2 regions of the Streptosporangium becharense genome follow, and region 1 is predicted to be linked to the other one. Evidence: riboswitches for the same ligand, from Rfam matches in the RefSeq annotation. Region 1 holds a riboswitch; the other holds the start of a gene.

Evidence for each region. A riboswitch is a leader RNA that binds a small molecule or an ion and turns the genes downstream of it on or off. The one in region 1 is predicted to bind glycine.
Region 2: another riboswitch for glycine. It lies ahead of gcvP (aminomethyl-transferring glycine dehydrogenase); the one in region 1 lies ahead of gcvT (glycine cleavage system aminomethyltransferase GcvT).

The regions. Positions count from the first base shown of each region.
Region 1 covers NZ_JACHMP010000001.1:2,420,884-2,431,204, forward strand. The annotation lists gene F4562_RS10355 (glutamine synthetase family protein) at 1-1,381, shown strand, start outside; gene F4562_RS10360 (aldehyde dehydrogenase family protein) at 1,384-2,730, shown strand; gene F4562_RS10365 (3-oxoacyl-ACP reductase) at 2,735-3,499, shown strand; gene F4562_RS10370 (gamma-glutamyl-gamma-aminobutyrate hydrolase family protein) at 3,601-4,305, shown strand; gene F4562_RS10375 (APC family permease) at 4,321-5,868, opposite strand; glycine riboswitch at 6,044-6,142, shown strand; glycine riboswitch at 6,143-6,237, shown strand; gene gcvT (glycine cleavage system aminomethyltransferase GcvT) at 6,271-7,362, shown strand; gene gcvH (glycine cleavage system protein GcvH) at 7,359-7,748, shown strand; gene F4562_RS10390 (L-serine ammonia-lyase) at 7,878-9,254, shown strand; gene F4562_RS10395 (hypothetical protein) at 9,370-10,321, shown strand, end outside.
Region 2 covers NZ_JACHMP010000001.1:760,869-771,189, reverse strand. The annotation lists gene ftsR (transcriptional regulator FtsR) at 1-294, shown strand, start outside; gene F4562_RS03380 (bifunctional nuclease family protein) at 374-844, shown strand; gene F4562_RS03375 (MerR family transcriptional regulator) at 989-1,606, shown strand; glycine riboswitch at 1,621-1,711, shown strand; gene gcvP (aminomethyl-transferring glycine dehydrogenase) at 1,870-4,725, shown strand; gene F4562_RS03365 (hypothetical protein) at 4,842-5,624, shown strand; gene F4562_RS03360 (hypothetical protein) at 5,780-6,133, opposite strand; gene F4562_RS03355 (alpha/beta hydrolase family protein) at 6,234-6,839, shown strand; gene F4562_RS03350 (DUF5999 family protein) at 6,848-7,039, opposite strand; gene F4562_RS03345 (TetR/AcrR family transcriptional regulator C-terminal domain-containing protein) at 7,405-7,992, opposite strand; gene F4562_RS03340 (hypothetical protein) at 8,143-8,544, shown strand; gene F4562_RS03335 (MarR family winged helix-turn-helix transcriptional regulator) at 8,794-9,264, opposite strand; gene F4562_RS03330 (NADPH-dependent FMN reductase) at 9,432-10,016, shown strand; gene F4562_RS03325 (MbtH family NRPS accessory protein) at 10,119-10,316, shown strand.

The sequences.
Region 1 (10,321 bases):
TTTTAAGGAAGGGGCGCCCGTGACCTCTCACGTGCCGTTCACCGTGGAGCAACTCCGCAGGGACGCCGAGGCGGGCCGGATCGACACCGTCCTGCTGGCGATCGCCGACATGCAGGGCCGGCTCCAGGGCAAGCGGCTGTCCGCTCGCTACTTCCTGGAAGAGGTCCTCGAACACTCCTCCGAGGGCTGCAACTACCTGCTGGCGGTCGACGTCGACATGAACACGGTCAGCGGTTACGCGATGTCGTCATGGGAGCGCGGCTACGGCGACTTCGTGATGCGTCCCGACATGTCCACCCTGCGACCGATCCCCTGGCAGGAGGGCACCGCCCTGGTCATGGCCGACCTGGTCTGGGAGGACGGCTCCGACGTGATCGCCTCACCCCGGCAGATCCTCCGCCGGCAGCTCGCGCGGCTGGCCGAACGGGGCTGGGAGGCGTTCGTCGGCACCGAGCTGGAGTTCGTGGTCTACAACGACACCTACGAGGACGCCTGGCGCCGCGGCTACCGCGACCTGACCCCCGCCAACCTCTACAACGTCGACTACTCCATGCTCGGCACCGCCAGGGTCGAGCCGCTGCTGCGCAGGATCAGGCTCGGCATGGAAGGCGCCGGGATGTACCCCGAGTCGGTCAAGGGCGAGTGCAACCTCGGCCAGCACGAGATCGCCTTCCGCTTCGACCGGGCCCTGGCCACCTGCGACAACCACTCCGTCTACAAGAACGGCGCCAAGGAGATCGCCGCCCAGCAGGGCATGTCGCTGACCTTCATGGCCAAGCCGAACGAGCGCGAGGGCAACTCCTGCCACATCCACATCTCGCTGCGCGACACCGGCGGCGAGCCGGTGATGGCCGGACCGGGACCCTACGGCCTCTCGCCCCTCGGTGAGCGGTTCATCGCCGGTCAGCTCGCCCTCCTGCGGGAGCTGACCCTGCTGTACGCCCCCAACGTCAACTCCTACAAGCGGTACCAGCCGGGCAGCTTCGCCCCCACCGCGGTCGCGTGGGGCCCGGACAACAGGACGTGCGCGCTGCGCCTGGTCGGCCACGGGCCGTCGCTGCGGATCGAGAACCGGGTGCCCGGCGGCGACGTCAACCCCTACCTGGCGGTGTCCGCGCTGGTCGCGGCCGGGTTGCACGGCATCGAGAACGAGCTCTCCCTGCCGGAGGCACTCACCGGGAACGCCTATGCTTCGGGCGCGGAGACCGTGCCGCACACACTTCGCGACGCTCTGGAGCTCTGGGAGGGTTCCAAGCACGCCAAGACCGCCTTCGGCGACGACGTCGTGGCGCACTACGCGAACAACGCCCGGGTCGAGCTGGCCGCCTTCGACGCGGCGGTCACCGACTGGGAACTGTTCCGGGGATTCGAACGGATGTGAATGTGAAGATCGTAAACCCGGCGACCGAAGAGGTGATCGCCGACATCGAGGCGGCGGACGCCACCGAGGCCGACAGGGTGGTGGAACGCGCCGGACGGGCCTTCGCCGACTGGCGGCGGGTCGCCCCGGGAGACCGGGCGCGGCTGCTGCGCCGCTTCGCCGCGCTGGTGCGGGAGCACGCCGAGGAACTGGCCCTGCTGGAGGTCGCCAACGCGGGACACACGATCGGCAACGCCCGCTGGGAGGCGGGCAACGTCGCCGACGTGCTCGACTTCTACGCGGGAGCGCCGGAACGCAACCACGGCAAGCAGATCCCGGTGCCCGGCGGGCTGGACGTCACCTTCCAGGAGCCGCTGGGCGTCGTCGGCGTGATCGTGCCGTGGAACTTCCCGATGGTCATCATGACCTGGGGGGTGGCCCCGGCGCTGGCCGCGGGGAACACGGTGGTGGTCAAACCCGCCGAGTGGACCCCGCTGAGCGCCCTTCGCCTGGCCGAGCTGGCCCTGGCCGCCGGCCTGCCCGAGGGGGTGTTCCAGGTCCTGCCCGGCGCCGGTGAGGTGGCGGGCGCCCGGCTGGTCGGGCACCCCGCCGTGGCGAAGATCGTCTTCACCGGCTCCACCGAGGTGGGCAAGGAGATCGCTGCCAGGTGCGCGGGCCAGGTCAAGCGGATCACACTGGAGCTGGGCGGCAAGAGCGCCAACGTGGTCTTCGCCGACGCCGACCTGGCCAAGGCCGCGGCGAGCGCGCCGTACGCCGTCTTCGACAACGCGGGGCAGGACTGCTGCGCGCGTTCCCGCATCCTCGTCGAGCGGTCGGTGCACGAGGAGTTCCTGACCCGCCTCGACGAGGCGGTGCTGAAGGTCAGGGTCGGCGATCCGCGTGACGAGGCGACCGAGATGGGCCCGCTGATCAGCGCCGCGCACCGGGAGCGGGTGGCCTCCTTCGTCACCGAGCCGCCCCATCTGCAGGGGACGTGCCCCACCGGGCCGGGCTTCTGGTTCCCGCCGACGGTGCTGACCCCGCGCTCGACGGACGACCGGGCCTTCACCGAGGAGATCTTCGGCCCGGTGGTGTCGGTGGTGCCGTTCGACGGCGAGGACGACGCCGTGCGGATCGCCAACGACACTCCGTACGGCCTCAGCGGGTCCATCTGGACGCGCGACGTCGGCCGGGCACTCCGGGTGGCGCGGGCGGTCGAAGCGGGCAACCTGAGCGTCAACTCCCACTCGAGCGTCCGTTACTGGACGCCGTTCGGTGGTTTCAAGCAGTCCGGCCTCGGCCGCGAACTGGGCCCCGACGCCCTGTCCGCGTTCACCGAGACCAAGAACGTCTTCATTTCCGAGGAGTAGAGACATGCGGCGTTTGCAGGACCGGGTGGCCGTCGTCACCGGCGCGGGAAGCGGCATCGGCCTGGCCACCGTCCGCCGGTTCGCCGACGAGGGTGCCCGCGTCGTGTGCGTGGACCTGGACGAGGTGACCGGCACCAAGGCCGCGGAAGAGGCCGGCGGCCTGTTCGTGCGGGCCGACGTGACCGACGAGGACGACGTCGCCCGGGTGTTCCGGACGGCGTTCGAGACCTACGGAAGCGTCGACGTGGCGTTCAACAACGCGGGCATCTCACCGCCGGACGACGACTCGATCCTGGAGACCGGCCTCGACGCCTGGCGCCGGGTGCAGGAGGTCAACCTCACCTCGGTCTACCTGTGCTGTAAGCACGCCATCCCGTACATGCGGCGGCAGGGCAAGGGTTCGATCATCAACACCGCGTCCTTCGTCGCCGTGATGGGCTCGGCCACCAGCCAGATCTCCTACACCGCGTCCAAGGGCGGGGTGCTCGCCATGTCCCGTGAGCTGGGCGTGCAGTTCGCGCGCGAGGGCATCCGGGTGAACGCCCTGTGCCCGGGGCCGGTGAACACGCCGCTGCTCCAGGAGCTGTTCGCCAAGGACCCCGAGCGGGCCCAGCGCCGCCTGGTGCACATCCCGCTGGGCCGTTTCGCCGAGGCCTCCGAGATCGCCGCCGCGGTGGCGTTCCTCGCCTCCGACGACTCCAGCTTCATCACCGGGTCGGAGTTCCTGGTGGACGGCGGCATCTCCGGCGCGTACGTCACCCCGCTGTAGCCGGTGCCGCGCCGGGGCGGGGCGGGAAGGCCGCGGCCCCGGCGCGGCACCGGGCAGAGGAAACACGCAAGGCAAGGCAAGGCAAGGCAAGGCAAGAGATCATGTCCCGTCCCGTCATCGGCATCACCTGTTACGTCGAACCCGCGAGGTTCACCGTGTGGGAGATGACCGCCGCCCTGCTGCCGTACACCTACGTCGAGCACGTGGCCCGCGTGGGCGGGCAGCCGGTGATCCTGCCGCCCGCGGGCGAGACCGGCCCGCTGGTGGAGCGACTGGACGGGCTGATCCTGGCCGGCGGCGGGGACGTCGGCCCGGAGCGGTACGGGCGGGAACCGCACGAGCGGACCGGGTACGTCCGGCCGTTCCGCGACGACGCGGAGCTGGACCTGGTCCGCGCGGCGCTGGAGCGGGGCGTGCCGTTCCTCGGGGTCTGCCGGGGGATGCAGATCCTCAACGTCGCCCTCGGCGGCAGCCTCCACCAGCACCTGCCCGACGTGGTCGGCCACCACGGGCACGCACCGGCCCCCGGCCGGTTCGGCCGGATGCCGGTGCGGACGGCCGCGGGCAGCCGCCTCGGCGAGATCCTCGGCGCCGAGACGGTGGACGTGGCCCACTACCACCACCAGGCCGTCGAGCGCCTGGGCGCCGGGCTGACCGTGACCGCCCGCGCCGAGGACGGCACGGTCGAGGCCGTCGAAGTGGACGGTCACCCGTTCGCCCTGGCCGTCCAGTGGCACCCCGAGGCCGACGAGGAATCCGCCCTGTTCGAGGCCCTGGTACGGCACACCGTCCCGGTCGCGCGGTAGCGCGCCGGGGCGTCCTCAGTCGGGGACGACCAGTGCCCCGGTGTCGGGGCGGAGGGTCTCGCCGCGGAAGAACCGCGGGTCGATCCGGCTCTGGACGACCATCAGGACAGCACCCAGCAGCAGCACGCCCACCCCGATGACGAAGACCCCGCCGACCCCGAACACCGAGCTTCCGGTGCCGTAGGCGGGGTCCCACATGTCCACGACCGTCTTGCCGAAGACGGCGGTCAGCGCCACCGCGCCGAGCCCGGGGAGCAGGCCCTTGTACAGCAGGTCCCGCACGCTCGCGGTGAGCTCGCGCCGGAAGTACCAGACGCAGGCGTAGGCGGTCAGCGCGTAGTAGAAGCAGATCATCAACCCGAGCGTGAAGATGGTGTCCACCAGGACGTCCTCGCTGAACACCGTCATGACCGAGTAGAAGACCCCGGTGCCGATCCCGGCCCAGAGCGTGGCGTAGGAGGGCGTGCGGAAGCGGGGGTGGACCCGGGCGAACCTGACCGGCAGCGCCTCGTAGAAGCCCATGGCGAGGACGGTGCGGGCGACCGGGATGAAGGTGCTCTGCAGGCTGGCCGCGGAGCTGGCCAGCACCGCGAGGATCAGGATCACCCCGGACCCGCCCATCACCGGGTGGGCCAGGGTCGCGAAGACGTTGTCCTCGGTCTCGGGGTTGCCCAGGCCGACGCCGGTGTCGCCGACCCCGGCGTACATGACGGCGGCCACCCCCACGAGCAGGTAGCTGCCGAGGATGGTCAGCACGGTGAGCAGCGCCGCCCTGCCCGGCGTCCTGGAGCTGCCCTCGGTCTCCTCGTTCAGGGTCAGGCAGGTGTCCCAGCCCCAGAACATGAAGATCGACAGGGACAGGCCCGCGGTGAAGGCGCTGAAGGTGGCCACCGCGAACGGGTCGAACCACGCCAGGTCGAAGGCCATCGCCGTGGGCACGTCTCCGGAGACGGCCTTGCCGATCGCCATCACCGCGAACGACACCAGCGCCGCGAGCTGGAAGAGCACCAGCACGTTCTGGAGCAGCCGGGTGGCGGTGATGCCCCGGTAGCTGACGGCGGTGGCGGCGGCGACCAAGACCAGGCAGGTCAGCACGTTGACCCATTTGTCACCGGCCAGGTCGGCCAGCGCCGGGTTCCCGGTCACGTCCGCCAGCAGCACGTAGAAGAAGGTGACCGCGACCCCCGCCAGGTTGGACAGCACGATGATCGTGGCCACCACCAGGCCCCAGCCGCACATCCAGCCCACCCAGGGGCCGAACGCCTTGACCGTCCAGGTGAAGGAGGTGCCGGAGTCGGGGAAGCGCCGGTTCAGCTCCCGGTAGGCGTAGGCGACCAGGAACATCGGCAGGAAACCCGCGACGAACACCGCGAGCATCTGCGGCCCGACCTCCCCCACCGTGGGGCCGAGGGTGGCCGTCAGGCAGTAGACGGGGGCCACCGTCGAGACGCCGAGCGCCACGCTGCTCCACAGGCCGACCGAGTTCCGGCTGAGCCCCTTGTCCCGAGGGTCGTCACCGGAACCGGCCCCCGGTCGCGGCCGGGAACCCACCTCGGTCGTCATCAATCACCTCCGAAACGTGCAAGTTGTCGGACGCTACCACGGGAAACGGACATAAATTGACAAACCCACCTTGGGGCGCCATCGGGCTCGCACGGCGATCCGCGACCCGGGAGGAGAGGACGACTGGGGGATTTCGCGAGACCGGGCCGGGCGGTTAGGGTGGTCGCGACACCGGTGAACCCGTGCGGGAGAGCGTCCTGACATCCAGGCCAGGACCCCTGAAGGAGCAAGCCCTCCCCGCGAACCTCTCAAGGCAAAGGACCGTGCGGGTAGGTGCCCTCTGGAAAGCAGGTCCCGCGACCTCGCCGAAGGTGAAAGTCCGGCAAAAACCGGGTGAAGCTCTCAGGCATCAATGACAGAGGGGGAGGATGCTCTCATCTGACCCTTGTCTGAGGTGCGAACATGTCCCGACCCACGCCGCTGCGCGGCGTCCACGAGTCACTCGGCGCGACGCTGACCGACTTCGCGGGCTGGCTGATGCCGCTCCGCTACGGCAGCGAGTCCGCCGAGCACAACGCGGTCCGCCAGGCTGCGGGCCTGTTCGACCTGTCCCACATGGGGGAGATCTTCGTGACCGGCGCGCAGGCCGCCGAGGCGCTCGACTACGCGCTGGTCGGTCACCTGTCCGCCCTGGAGCCCGGCCGGGCCCGCTACACGATGATCGTCAACGCCGAGGGCGGCGTGCTGGACGACCTGATCGTCTACCGGCTGGCGCCCGAGGAGTTCATGGTCGTCGCCAACGCCTCCAACTACCCGCGTGTCGCCGCCGAGCTGACCGAGCGGGCCAAGGACTTCGACGCCGCGGTGGACGACCGCTCCGAGCGATACGCGCTGGTCGCGGTGCAGGGCCCGCGCTCCACCGAGATCCTCGCCGCGCTCACCGACGCCGACCTGGACGGCCTGAAGTACTACGCGGGCCTGCCCGCCACCGTCGCCGGCCGCGAGGCGCTGATCGCCCGCACCGGTTACACCGGGGAGGACGGCTTCGAGCTGTTCGTCGCCGCCGAGGACGCCGAGCCGCTGTGGGCCGCCCTCACCGAGGCGGGCGCCCCGCACGGGCTGGTCCCCGCCGGGTTGTCCGCACGCGACACCCTCCGCCTGGAGGCGGGCATGCCGCTCTACGGCAACGAGCTGTCGGCCGACCACACCCCGTTCGAGGCCGGGCTGGGCCGCGTGGTGCGGTTCGACAAGCCGGGTGACTTCGTCGGCCGGGCCGCCCTGGAGGCGCGCAAGGACGTCCCGCCGGCCCGCCGCCTGGTCGGCCTGGTCGCGACCGGCCGCCGGGTGCCCCGGCACGGCTATTCGGTGGTGGTCGCCGGAGAGGGCACCATCGTCGGGACGGTCACCAGCGGGGCCCCCTCCCAGACCCTGGGCAGGCCCATCGCCATGGCGTATGTGGACAACGGCCTAACCTCAGGACTGGCCGTCGACATCCGGGGCACCCATGAGCCGGTCGACGTGGTCGAACTGCCTTTCTACAGGAGGAAAAAGTGAGCAGCATTCCCGAGGACCTGCAGTACACCAAGGAACACGAGTGGGTCTCCGGTGCCGAGGACGGCATCACCCTCACCGTGGGCATCACCGCCCACGCGGCCGACGCGCTGGGTGAGGTGGTCTACGTGAAGCTTCCCGAGGTGGGCGAGGCCGTCACCGCCGGCACCCCGATCGGTGAGGTCGAGTCGACCAAGTCGGTGAGCGATGTCTTCGCCCCCGTCGGCGGTGAGGTCGTCGAGGTCAACGAGACCCTTGACGCCAACCCCGCGTTGATCAACAGCGACCCGTACGGGGACGGCTGGCTGTTCCGCGTCCGCCTCGAAGGCTCCGCGGACGACCTGCTGTCGGCCGCGGAGTACACCGCGCTCACCTCAGGTGAGGCGTAACACATCCCTCTCCCGCCCGAGCCGCGCGTCCCTTCCGAGCGCGCGGCCCGGGCGGGTCGAGAGCGGACGTATCGACTATCGACTTCCGTCCCGCGGCCGACGCCGGGGACCCCACGCCGGAGGTACTCGATGACGATCAGCGTCTTCGATCTCTTCAAGATCGGCATCGGTCCGTCCAGCTCGCACACCGGCGGCCCGATGGCCGCCGCGCACAAGTTCGCCCGCGGCCTCGACGCCGACGGCCTGCTGGAGAAGACCTGCCGGGTCCGTGCCGTCCTGTACGGCTCGCTCGGCCTGACCGGCAAGGGGCACGGCAGCGACAAGGCCGTGCTGCTGGGCCTGTCCGGTGACAAGCCCGAGCTCGTCGACGTCGACACGGTCGACGAGCGGCTGGCCGCCATGCGCGAGTCCGGCACCGTCCGCCTGTACGGCACCCGGGAGATCCCGTTCGTCGTCGGCGACGACCTCGTCTTCGAGCGCAAGGTGTCGCTCCCGCACCACCCCAACGGCATGCGCTTCACCGCCTTCGCGGAGAACGGCGAGCCCCTCCGTGAGAAGGTCTACTACTCGGTGGGCGGCGGGTTCGTCGTCGACGAGAACGCCACCGGGGCCGACCGCATCAAGGCCGACGACACCGTCCTGCCCCACCCCTTCACCACGGCGGCCGAACTGCTCGGCCACTGCGCGGAGACCGGCCTGTCGATCTCCGGGCTGATGCTGAAGAACGAGCAGGCCTTCGGCCGCACCGAGGCCGAGATCCGTGCCCGGCTGCTCGACCTGTGGCGGGTCATGAAGGAGTGCGTGCGGCGGGGCGTGGAGAAGGAGGGCGTGCTGCCCGGCGGCCTGAAGGTCCGGCGCCGCGCACACCAGCTTCACCGGCAGCTGCGCGCCGAGTCGCAGGAGAAGGACTCGCTCCAGACCATGGACTGGGTCTCGCTGTTCGCTCTCGCGGTCAACGAGGAGAACGCCGCCGGCGGCCGGATCGTCACCGCCCCCACCAACGGGGCCGCGGGGATCATCCCCGCGGTGCTCACCTACTACGACCGCTTCGTCGCCGACTCCGACGACGAGGGAGCGGTCCGCTTCCTGCTGACCGCCGGCGCGATCGGCGTGCTGTTCAAGGAGAACGCCTCCATCTCCGGTGCCGAGGTCGGCTGCCAGGGCGAGGTCGGCTCGGCCTGCTCGATGGCCGCCGCCGGGCTCACCGAGGTGCTGGGCGGCACCCCCGAACAGGTCGAGAACGCCGCCGAGATCGGCATCGAGCACAACCTGGGCCTGACCTGCGATCCGATCGGCGGGCTGGTCCAGATCCCGTGCATCGAACGCAACGCGGTCGCCTCGATCAAGGCGATCGCCGCGGCCAGGATCGCGCTGCGGGGCGACGGCCGGCACTTCGTCTCGCTGGACAAGGCCATCAAGACGATGCGTGACACCGGCCGCGACATGCTCGACAAGTACAAGGAGACCAGCCGCGGCGGCCTCGCGGTCAACGTCATCGAGTGCTGACCGGACCGGAGCCGTCACCCGGCTCCATTTCCCGGCAAATCACTCATCTCGTACAGGATTCCGGGGTCCCGCGCCTATGCTGGGTGGCCGTGTTCACGGGACTCGGGAGGTCGTGGTGGCGACGGCAGCGCATCCGGTGAGCCGGTCCGGCCGCCGGCGGAGGCCCTCCGGCCGGCGCGGCGCGTCCGGCTTCCTCCACGCCCACTGGGTGTTCCTGGTCGCGCTGCTGGCCGGCGGCGCGCTGCGGGCCCTGGCGGTGCTGGGCTACCGGCCCGCCCTGTGGTTCTGGGCCGACTCCTTCGTCTACCTGAACGCCGGGCTCGCACCCCGCCCTCTGGAATCCCGCCCCGCGGGCTACTCGCTCCTGCTGTGGGCACTGCGTCCGCTGTCGAGCGTCCAGGCGGTGGTCGTCCTGCAGCACCTGCTGGGGCTGGCCGTGGCCGTCTGCGTCTACCTGCTGCTGCGCCGCCTGGGCAGGCTGCCCGGCTGGGGGGCCACGCTCGCCGCGCTGCCGGTGCTGCTGGACGCCCACCAGATCCAGCTCGAACACCTCGTCATGGCGGACCTGCTCTTCCAGTTCCTGACGGTGCTGGCGGTCACGCTGCTGCTCCTGCGCGAGCGTCCGCGGGCGTGGGTCGCGGCGCTCGCCGGACTGCTGCTGGCCGCGGCGACCGTCACCCGGACGATCGGGCTGCCGCTGATCGCCGTGGTGCTGGTCTGCCTGCTGCTCCGCCGGGCCTCCTGGCGCGCGGTCATCGCCGCCGCCCTGGCCGCGGTGATCGGCCTGGGCTCGTACGCCGCCTGGTTCCACTCCGAGCACGGCACCTTCGGGCTGACCCGGGGCAACGCGTTCCTGTGGGCACGCACGATGACCTTCGCCGACTGCGCCGTGATCAGGCCGGCCGGCCCGGAGGCGGCGCTGTGCCCCACCGAGCCGGTGAGCGAACGCGCGGCGCCGCCGGTCTACATCTGGGACGGCTCCTCCCCCCTGAACAAGGTCAAGGGAAGCTGGGCCGAGCGCGACCGGCTCGCCGGCGCCTTCGCCACCCAGGCCATCCTGGCCCAGC
Region 2 (10,321 bases), 1.7 Mb from region 1:
TACGGGCTGCTGGCCGCGGTGGCCCGCCACTACGACGCCGAGGCGCTGGCCGTGGCCCGCAGCGTCGGGGCCCTGGCCCCCTTCGGCCTGCGCGCCCGCCATCTGAGAGCGGTCAAGGCCGCCGCCGAGCGCGAGGCCGGTCTGGTGGAGCAGGCGGTGGCCCCGCTGCTCCGGCGCCGGGGGCCCGGCGCGATCGACCGGGCCGACGAGACGGCGCGGGAGATCTCCGGCCTGCTGCTGGAATTGCACGCCTCCCTGGTACGTTCCGGCGTTCGTGAGGCCCTGGGCCGGTGAGAGCCTGACCAGGCGCTTGTGCCCTCACGAGTGTTACGTTGAACAAAACGGTCGGAATCCAGCGAAGACGGAGCAGCCCGTGTTGCAGATGGAGGTCGTGGGCGTTCGAGTTGAGATGCCCTCCAACCAGCCGATCGTCCTGCTCAAAGAGACGCATGGGGAGCGTTACCTGCCGATCTGGATCGGCATGACGGAGGCCACGGCGATCGCCATGGCCCAGGCCGAGGAGCCGCCGCCGCGGCCGCTCACCCATGACCTGTTCCGCGACGTCCTCGACGGGCTCGGCGTCCGGTTGAGCACGGTCAACATCGTCGCGTTGCGTGACGGGATCTTCTTCGCCGATCTCGTCTTCTCCAACGGGGTCGAGGTGAGTGCGCGCCCGTCCGACTCCATCGCCTTGGCGTTGCGCACCGGCGCACGTATCTTCGCAAGTGAGGAGGTGGTCCGGGAAGCGGGGGTGATCATTCCGGATGACCAGGAGGACGAGGTGGAGAAGTTCAGGGAATTCCTTGACAACATCACACCTGAGGACTTTGGTCGCGCAGGGTAGGAATTTCGGTGCATTTACGCTTCACGACGCGCCGGGTGGGGTCGTTGACTGGGCTTGGCACCGGTCCTACGGTGCAAGTGAAACCCGCGGTCGTGCGTAAACCCCCAGATCAGGCCGCGGGATGAGAGAAAGCCGGAGGTCCGCGTGGCGGTCAGCAGCGGCGAGGGTAGAAACGCCGGCCAGGATGACCCGGAACGGCGCCAGTCGGCACGTCAGCGCGCGGGTGAAGAGGGTCTGCTGTTCGACGGGCGACCGGTGAAGGTGCCCGCCGACATCGGCTACCGCGGCCCGACGGCCTGTGCCGCGGCCGGCATCACCTACCGGCAACTCGACTACTGGGCTCGCACCGGTCTGGTCGAGCCCACCGTCCGGGCCGCTCACGGCTCCGGATCCCAGCGTCTGTACGGCTTCCGCGACATCCTGGTGCTCAAGGTCGTCAAGCGGCTCCTCGACACCGGCGTCTCCCTCCAGCAGATCCGCATCGCCGTGCAGCACCTGCGTGACCGCGGGGTCAACGACCTGGCGGAGATCACCCTGATGAGCGACGGGGTGAGCGTCTACGAGTGCACCTCCCCCGACGAGGTCATCGACCTGCTCCAGGGCGGGCAGGGCGTCTTCGGCATCGCCCTCGGCCGGGTCTGGCAGGAGGTGGAGGGCTCCCTGGCGGACATTCCCGGCGAGCGTGCGGAGCCGGCGAGCCCTTTAGAAGATCACCAGGCCGATGAGCTGGCCCGTCGTCGCAGAGCACGACGAACCGGGTAAAGTTGATTCGCCACTGACCCTGTGCGGGAGAGACCCCGGCACGATCGGGGCGCCGAAGGAGCAACCTCCCCGGAATCTCTCAGGCACCCGTACCGCACGGACGAGGCAACTCTGGAAAGCAGGTGCGCCCGCCAGGCGCGTCTCACCGACGGTGAAAGCCTCCCGGCAGGGCAGGTGAAACTCTCAGGTCGCGATGACAGAGGGGGAGATCCGGCCGTACGCCCGCGCCCAGCGCCGGTCTCCACCGCCTCGGGAGGCTTTCCATGACCGATCTGTCACCGCTCAGCGAGCTCGCCCCGCCGCCGTTCGCCGCCCGCCACATCGGGCCCGACAACGCGGGCCAGGCCCGCATGCTGGAGGCGGTCGGCTTCGCCTCCACCGCCGACCTGGCCGCGGTGGCCGTCCCGGAGGCGATCCGGACCGCCGACCGGCTGGACCTGCCCCCGGCGGCGAGCGAGGTCGAGGCCATCGCCGAACTGCGCGTCCTGGCCTCGCGCAACACCGTGCTCACCTCGATGATCGGCCTGGGCTACCACGACACGATCACTCCGGCCGTCATCCGCCGCAACCTGCTGGAGAACCCGGGCTGGTACACCGCCTACACGCCCTACCAGCCGGAGATCTCCCAGGGCCGCCTGGAGGCCCTGATCAACTTCCAGACGGTCGTCTCCGACCTGACTGCGCTCGACGTCGCCGGCGCCTCCCTGCTCGACGAGGCCACCGCCGCCGCCGAGGCCATGACCCTGGCCCGGCGGGCCGGTCGCGTCCCGTCCAACGTCTTCGTCGTCGACGCCGACGCGCTGCCGCAGACCAAGGCGGTGTTGCGCACCCGCGCCGAACCGCTCGGCATCGAGCTGCTCGAAAGCGACTTCACCGGTGAGCTCCCCGACTGCTTCGGCGTGCTCGTGCAGTACCCGGGGGCCAGCGGCAGGGTGCGCGACTTCCGCGCCATCGCCGACGCCGCCCACTCCCGCGGCGCCCAGGTGGTCGCCGCCGCCGACCTGCTCGCGCTGACCCTGCTCGCCGCGCCGGGTGAGCTCGGTGCCGACATCGCGGTCGGCTCCTCGCAGCGCTTCGGCGTCCCGCTGGGCTTCGGCGGCCCCCACGCGGCCTACATGGCCGTCCGCGACGGCCTCCAGCGGCAGATGCCCGGCCGGCTGGTCGGCGTCTCCCAGGACGCCGACGGGCACCCCGCCTACCGGCTCGCGCTGCAGACCCGTGAGCAGCACATCCGCCGGGAGAAGGCCACCAGCAACATCTGCACCGCGCAGGTGCTGCTCGCCGTGATCGCGGGCATGTACGCCGTCTACCACGGGCCCGAGGGCCTGCGCCGGATCGGCCGCCGCACCCACCGGCACGCCGTCGTGCTCGCCGAGGGCCTGCGCGAGGGCGGCGTCGAGATCGTGCACGACACCTTCTTCGACACCGTGCTCGCCAGGGTGCCGGGGCGTGCGGACGAGATCGTCGCCGCCGCCCGCGACAACGGGATCAACCTGCGCCTGGTCGACGCCGACCACGTCGGCATCACCTGCGACGAGAAGACCGAGCTCATCCACCTGGAGGAGGTCCTGGCCGCCTTCGGGGTCAGCGGCGCGGTCCTGACCGACCTCGACGCGGCCACGCACGACGCGCTGCCGCCCGCCCTGGTGCGCGTCAGCGACTACCTGACCCACCCGGTCTTCCACAACCACCGCTCCGAGACCGCCCTGCTGCGCTACCTGCGCAGGCTTCAGGACAAGGACGTCGCGCTCGACCGGTCGATGATCCCGCTGGGCTCCTGCACCATGAAGCTCAACGCGACCACCGAGATGGAGCCCATCACCTGGCCCGAGTTCGCCGGGCTTCACCCCTACGCCCCCGAGGACCAGGTCCAGGGCTACCTCGAGCTGGTCAAGGAGCTGGAGACCTGGCTGGCCGAGGTGACCGGCTACGACGCCGTCTCGATCCAGCCCAACGCCGGCTCCCAGGGTGAGTTCGCCGGTCTGCTGGCCATCCGCGCCTACCACAAGGCGCGCGGCGAGCACGGCCGCGACGTGTGCCTGATCCCCTCGTCCGCGCACGGCACCAACGCCGCCAGCGCCGTCATGGCGGGAATGCGCGTCGTCGTGGTGGCCTGCGACTCCGACGGCAACGTGGACCTCGACGACCTCACGGTCAAGATCGACAAGAACCGTGACCAGCTCGCCGCGATCATGGTGACCTACCCGTCCACGCACGGCGTGTACGAGGAGACGATCGGCCGGATCTGCGAGCTGGTCCACGAGGCCGGCGGGCAGGTGTACGTCGACGGCGCGAACCTCAACGCGCTGGTCGGCCTGGCCAAGCCGGGCGAGTTCGGGGCGGACGTCTCCCACCTCAACCTGCACAAGACCTTCTGCATCCCGCACGGCGGCGGCGGCCCCGGCGTCGGCCCCGTCGCGGTCCGCGCCCACCTGGCCGACTACCTGCCCGGCCACCCGCTGCGTGACGGCTCGGCGGTCGGCCCGGTCTCGGCCGCGCCGTACGGTTCGGCGGGCATCCTGCCCATCTCCTGGGCCTACATCCGCATGATGGGCGGCGACGGCCTGCGCGCGGCCACCGAGCAGGCCATCCTGTCGGCCAACTACCTGGCCCGCAGGCTCAGCCCGCACTACCCGGTCCTGTACACCGGCCGCGGCGGCCTGGTGGCCCACGAGTGCATCGTCGACCTGCGCCAGATCACCAAGGAGACCGGCGTGACCGTCGACGACGTGGCCAAGCGCCTCGTCGACTACGGCTTCCACGCCCCGACGATGTCCTTCCCGGTGGCCGGCACGCTGATGATCGAGCCGACCGAGAGTGAGGACCTGGCGGAGCTCGACCGGTTCTGCGACGCGATGATCGCGATCCGCGAGGAGATCGCCAAGGTCGCCTCCGGCGCGTACGACAAGGTCGACAACCCGCTGCGCAACGCCCCGCACACGGCCGCCTCCCTGCTCGCCGACGAGTGGGCCCACCCCTACACCCGGGCGGAGGCCGCCTACCCGCTGGCCTCCCTGCGTGAGAACAAGTACTGGTCGCCGGTTCGCCGCATCGACCAGGCCTACGGCGACCGCAACCTGGTGTGCTCCTGCCCGCCCCTGGCCGCCTACGAGGACTGATCCCCCATGCCCGGCGGATCGGCGGCTCCGGCCGCCGATTCGCCGGGTATGCGGGGGACGGGTGACGCCCCGAGTCGTTAGGCTCGGGGCGTCTCCTCGTCCTGGAAGGATCATGCATGCCAGAGGTGGGCACGCCTCCGTTGGAAACCGCGCGAAGACTGGCCGAGTCGGGCGACCTCGACGGCGCCGCCACGATCTTCGCTGAGCTCGTCGCCGATCCCGGCGCACCCGACCTGGCCCAGGCGGCGGTGGGCCTGGCCGTGGTCCTCCAGGAGCGCGGGGATCTGCCCGGCTCCCGCGCGGCCGCGCGCACCGCCCTGGCGACCGGTCATCCCGAGTTCGCGGCCCAGGCCGCCTGCCTGCTCGCCGGGAGCTTCGAGCGTGAGGACCTGCCGGACCAGGCCAGGGCCGCCTGGCAGGCCGCCCTCGGCACCGGCAACCCCGCCTACGTGCCGCTGGCGCACATGGCGCTCGCCAGGCTCGCCACGAGCGCGGAGGAGTCGGAGCGGTGCCTGCGCGACGCCCTGGCCACCGGTGACCCGGAGATCGCCTCCGGTGCCGCCCAGCGGCTGGCGGAGAGCCTTCTGGAGGACGGTGAGGCGGGAGCCGCGGCGGAGGTCCTGCTGGAGGCACTGTCGGTGCCGGACGTCGCCGAGGCGTCCAGGCTGCGGGTGATGCTCGGCATCGTCCACCTGGAACTGGCGTGCGCGGAGTTCTCCGGCGCCGTCGAGGAGGGCTGCGACACCGAGACCGGTGCGCTGGCCATCGAACTCCTGGCCCGCACGCTGCGGCTGCGCGGGCGGGACGAGGACGCCGAGCGGGTGTGGCGTTACGGGCTGGAGAGCCCGGACGCGGATCTCGCCGGTGAGGTCCGGCTCCGCCTGGACCGGGATCTGTGAACGCCGTCGCGGCCGGGCCCGGTGCGGACCGGGTCCGGCCGCGACGGCGCCCGGGTCCGCGCCGGGGACCGGCGGCGAGGCACCGGGTTCCCGCGACGGCGGGAGTCCGTGAGCCCTCCTGCCCGTGATCCCGCGCTTTCCGGCCGGGACGGTGATCAGTCTCGGTGGCGCAGGCGGCCGAGGGCGTAGGCGACGTTGATCGTGACGATGCCGCCCCAGGACAGCAGCAACCCGGCCCCGCCTCCGTACTCGGCGGTGATGACGGTCAACGGGATGCCCATGCCCATCGAGGCAAGCATCATCGCGATCGGAGAGCTGTCTCTGGGCGGCCGCCGGTCGGGCGGCGCTGCCCGGGAGGCGTGCATCTCCGCGCGCACGCGCTGGGTGATGGTCGCGTCGAGGCGCGAGACGAACGACTCGATGAGGGCGGTCTCGTAGTCCGGGCCGAGATCGCGCCGGGCCTCGACGGTGGCGCGCATGTCCTGCCGGATATCGTGGTGATCCTGCACGCTCCGATTGTTCAACGGAGCGTTTTTCGCCGACATCGGCCGTTAGGACGAGATGGTGCCCACCTTTGAGCCAGTGTCGCCTGCGGGCGCGTCGGTCACCGTGGAGCTCACCACGGCGCAGGGTCCGGCCGTGGCCGAGATCGACGAGGTGGCCGACCCCCGCTTCCTGCTCGTGCTCACCCACGGTTCGGCCGGGGGAGTGGACGCCCCCGATCTGCTGGCCGTGCGGGACGCGGTGCTGCGGATCGGAGGTGTGGTCGCCAGGGTGCTCCAGCCGTTCCGGGTGCGCGGTGGCCGCGCACCCGGAACGCCGGCCAGGCAGGACGAGGCGTGGGAGGCGCTGGTGGCCGGGATCCGCGAGCGGTATCCGGAGCTGCCGTTCGCGCAGGGCGGGCGGAGCAACGGGGCCAGGGTCGCCTGCCGTACGGCGTTGCGGGCCGGGGCCCGGACGGTCGTCGCACTGGCGTTCCCGCTGCACCCGCCGGGCAGGCCGGAGCGTTCCCGCGCCGGAGAACTCCGCGCGGCGGGTGTGGACGTGCTCGTCGTCAACGGGGATCGTGACCCGTTCGGCATTCCCCGGGCGGCGGACGCCGCGCGCCTGGTGGTGCTGCCGGGGGAGGGGCACGATCTCAGGAAGGACCCCGCCCGCGTGGGTGAGGTCGTCGCCGAGTGGCTCGATGTGAGGATGCGGCCGGACTCAGCGTGATGCGGCGGTCAGGAGACGCCGGCCAGTGGCCGGTGCGGTTCGATGACGGCGCCGTTGGGAAGGAGTTCACCGGTGTCCTCGAACAGCACCACGCCGTTGCAGAGCAGGCTCCAGCCCTGCTCCGGGTGGGCCGCCAGGGTGCGGGCGGCTTCGCGGTCGAGTGCGTCTGCTGACGGACAGGCCGGCTCGTGCGGGCACATCGGCGTGCCTCCGGATCTCTCGTGTCGGCTCGCCGGAGTCGGCGTCGGTGAGGGGTCGGCATCGGAGATCGGGCGAGCACCGTCACCGATGAGACTCCGTTCCCACGCGTGACGGGGACGAGCAGGTGGATGTTGACATATGGCCGTGCGGCCTCGAACGGGATGAGGCCGCACCTCAAGTGTGTGACCGATCCCACTCCCGCGACATAGCCCGTTAGGACTGTTTGCGAGCAGCGGGAGGACCAGTCCGCCGGGGCTCTATCGGGGGTGTGACCTATCACACAGCATGCCTCATGGCATGATATCCGGCCAAGCGCGACACGCCGAGCGGCGTACAAATGATCGGTCAGGACTTTCCCAGCGGGTCAGCGCCCCGCCAGCCCGGCCAGAAGGGCGTCCAGTCCCAGCTCGAAGTCGGTGTCCGCCTCCGGGGTGCCGCCGCCGCGGGAGGGGGGTCGCCAGGGCTCGTCCCCGTCGCCCGAGGGCTCGGCCCACCCCGACCGCTGCACCTCCACCGCCACCGCCCCGAAGACGTAGGCCCGCAGCGCCCGCACCGCTCCGGACGGGTCGGCGAGCCCCGCCTCGGCCAGTTGCTCGGTCTGCTCCCTGATCGCGATCGCCGCCCTCCCCTTCGGCGGTTTGGTCAGGGCCAGTGCCAGTACCCCCGGGTGCTCGCGCAGCGCGGCCCGGCTCGCCCGGCACCACGCGCGGGCGCTCTCCTGCCAACTGTCGCCGGGCTCGACGTGGACGGCGGTGACGTGCTCGGCGAGCGCGTCCATCAGGGCGTCCTTGCCCCGGGGCAGATGGTGGTAGATGGCCATCGCCTCCACCTGGAGCGCGTCACCCAGCCGGCGCATCGTCAGCCGCCGCAGCCCCTGGCTGTCGGCGATGTGCAGGGCCGCGTCGATGATGCGCTCGTGCGACAGGGGGATGGGCGGTCGTTTGGCGGGCATGCCGCCATCCTGCCATCCGTGACCTTACTGCGTAAAGGAAGGCGCGCCGGGCACCCCGCTCCCTGAGTACCGGGGGCGGGAGCGGACGGCGTAGGCTACGAGCGGTGATCTGCCGGAGCAGGCCCGGCGATCGGTGAGAAAGGGCAGACGATGGCGTTTTTCCGACCGAGTGTGAGCCGGGAGGCGGAGGTTCGCTACCACGCTGACCAGGAGGTCGGGAAGAGCTTCCCCGAGCTTCTGGGGAAGGCACGCGCCGCCGAGGCGGAGCTGCGCCGCGTACAGGCCGCCGCCGCCCCCGTGGAGGAGCTGCGGGCCGCGGGGCTGGCCTTCGACAGGGCGTTGACGGAGGCCCTGCGCGCCGCCGAGGCCAACCAGCGCGTCACCTTCGGGATCAAGTCGTACGAGGACCGGCTCCGCCGCCGCAAGGGCAGGGCCACTCCGGCGGGTGCCCGGTGGACCGCCGAGGTCAACCGGCTGCGCACCCTGCGCGAGCAGAACCGCCTGACCGGCATCGCCCGCGTCCCGCGGCCGGTCACCGCCACCGCCCGCTGACCGCGGTCCCGGCCGGCCCGCCCCGCGTGGCGGCGGGCGGGCCGGGGGCCCGCGTCCGGCCGGCATGACGACACCGGCCTTCTTCGCCGTGCCCGGCACCCGGGCGCGGCCGGCCTCTCCTCGTGTGCGGCGACCCTCGCGTGCGGTGGCGTCTACCGCCGCGTCCGTGGAGCGTTCCGCCTGCCCGCATCCCTCCGCCGCCCGGCCCGATCTCGAAGAGGTGCGGAGAGGCTGGAGAAGGGCGTACGGTCAGTCCGCGGGCGGGGCGTCGGCGGCGATGTGACGTAGCACGCGTTCGGAGATCGTGGTGAGGGTGTCGATCTCCTCGTCGGTCAGCAGGTCGACGAAGTGGCGCCGGACGGTCTCGGCGTGTCCCGGAGCGGCCGCCACGATCGCGCGCATGCCCTCGTCGGTGAGTTTGATCACGGTGCCCCGCGCGTCGCCGGGGCAGTCCTCCCGGACGATCAGCCCCCGCTGCTCCATCCGGCGCATCTGGTGGGCCAGCCGGCTGCGGTCCCAGCCGATGCCCCGCCGCAGCTCGCGGGCGCGCAGCCGCCGCCCCGGGGCTTCGGAGAGTGGCACCATCAGGCTGTAGTCGGCCGCGGACAGGCCGACCTCGTCGAGCTGCCGCCCCGTGACGGCCTCCAGTCTCCGGCGCATGTCCTGGAAGGCGCGCCACATGCGCTGTTCGCGATCGCTCAGCCACCGGGGTTCGGTCACGCCCTCATGATAACTCCGGAATGTTGACGCATCAGCTTTCGTTCGATAGACATGTTGATGCGTCAGCAAAATCTCGCGGCCCCTCCGCGGTCGGGCGGCCGTCCACGGCCGCTCCCGCGGGCGAGTGGACGCGGAAGACCCGTGAAACCCGTGAAAGAAGATCTCTCATGAGCAAGCCCGTTCTCCAGATCGTCGTTGCGAGCACCCGTCCCGGCCGGGTCGGCCTGCCGGTGGGTGAGTGGATGCTCGACGAGGCCGTCGAGCACAAGGGCTTCGAGCCCGAGCTCGTCGATCTGGCCGAGGTCGGCCTGCCGCTGCTGGACGAGCCGAACCACCCCCGGCTGCGGCGTTACGAGCACCGGCACACCAAGGACTGGAGCGCCCGCGTCGACCGCGCGGACGCGTTCGTCTTCGTGATCCCCGAGTACAACCACGGGTTCAACGCGGCCATCAAGAACGCGCTCGACTACCTCTACCAGGAGTGGCAGCACAAGCCCGTCGGCTTCGTCAGCTACGGCGGGGTGGCCGGCGGCACCCGGGCGCTGCAGATGCTCAAGCCGGTCGTCGCGGCACTGAAGATGGTTCCGCTGGTGGAGGCGGTGAACATTCCCTTCGTGCGGAACTTCCTCGACGACGAGCAGCGCCTGCGGCCCAGCGAGGCGATGACGGAGGCGGCGGCCGTGATGCTCGACGAACTCGCCCGCATGTCCGCCGCGCTACGTCCCCTGCGGGAGTCCGGCGCCGAGGGCTGAGTCCTGCAAGAGGGCACGCCGTCTCGTGGCGTGGAGATCGGCACGGTAGGGTTTAGGCAAGCCTTACCTGAGTTGGGAGGGGTTCCGTCCTGGAGGCGAACGATGACCGGCCCCTTCGAGGAGGGGAAGGCGTCCTGCCCGGTGCCGGTGAGCGCCGAGGGGCGGCACTCGCCGCGACCCGCGTCCGCCGGGGCCCCGGCGGGCCGGGAGATCGCGTGCGGGGAGGGGTCCCGGGCCGGGATCCCGGCCCGTGCCGAAAGCTTCCGGGCCGGCACGCCCGCCGCCGGGACGCCCGGCTGAGCGTG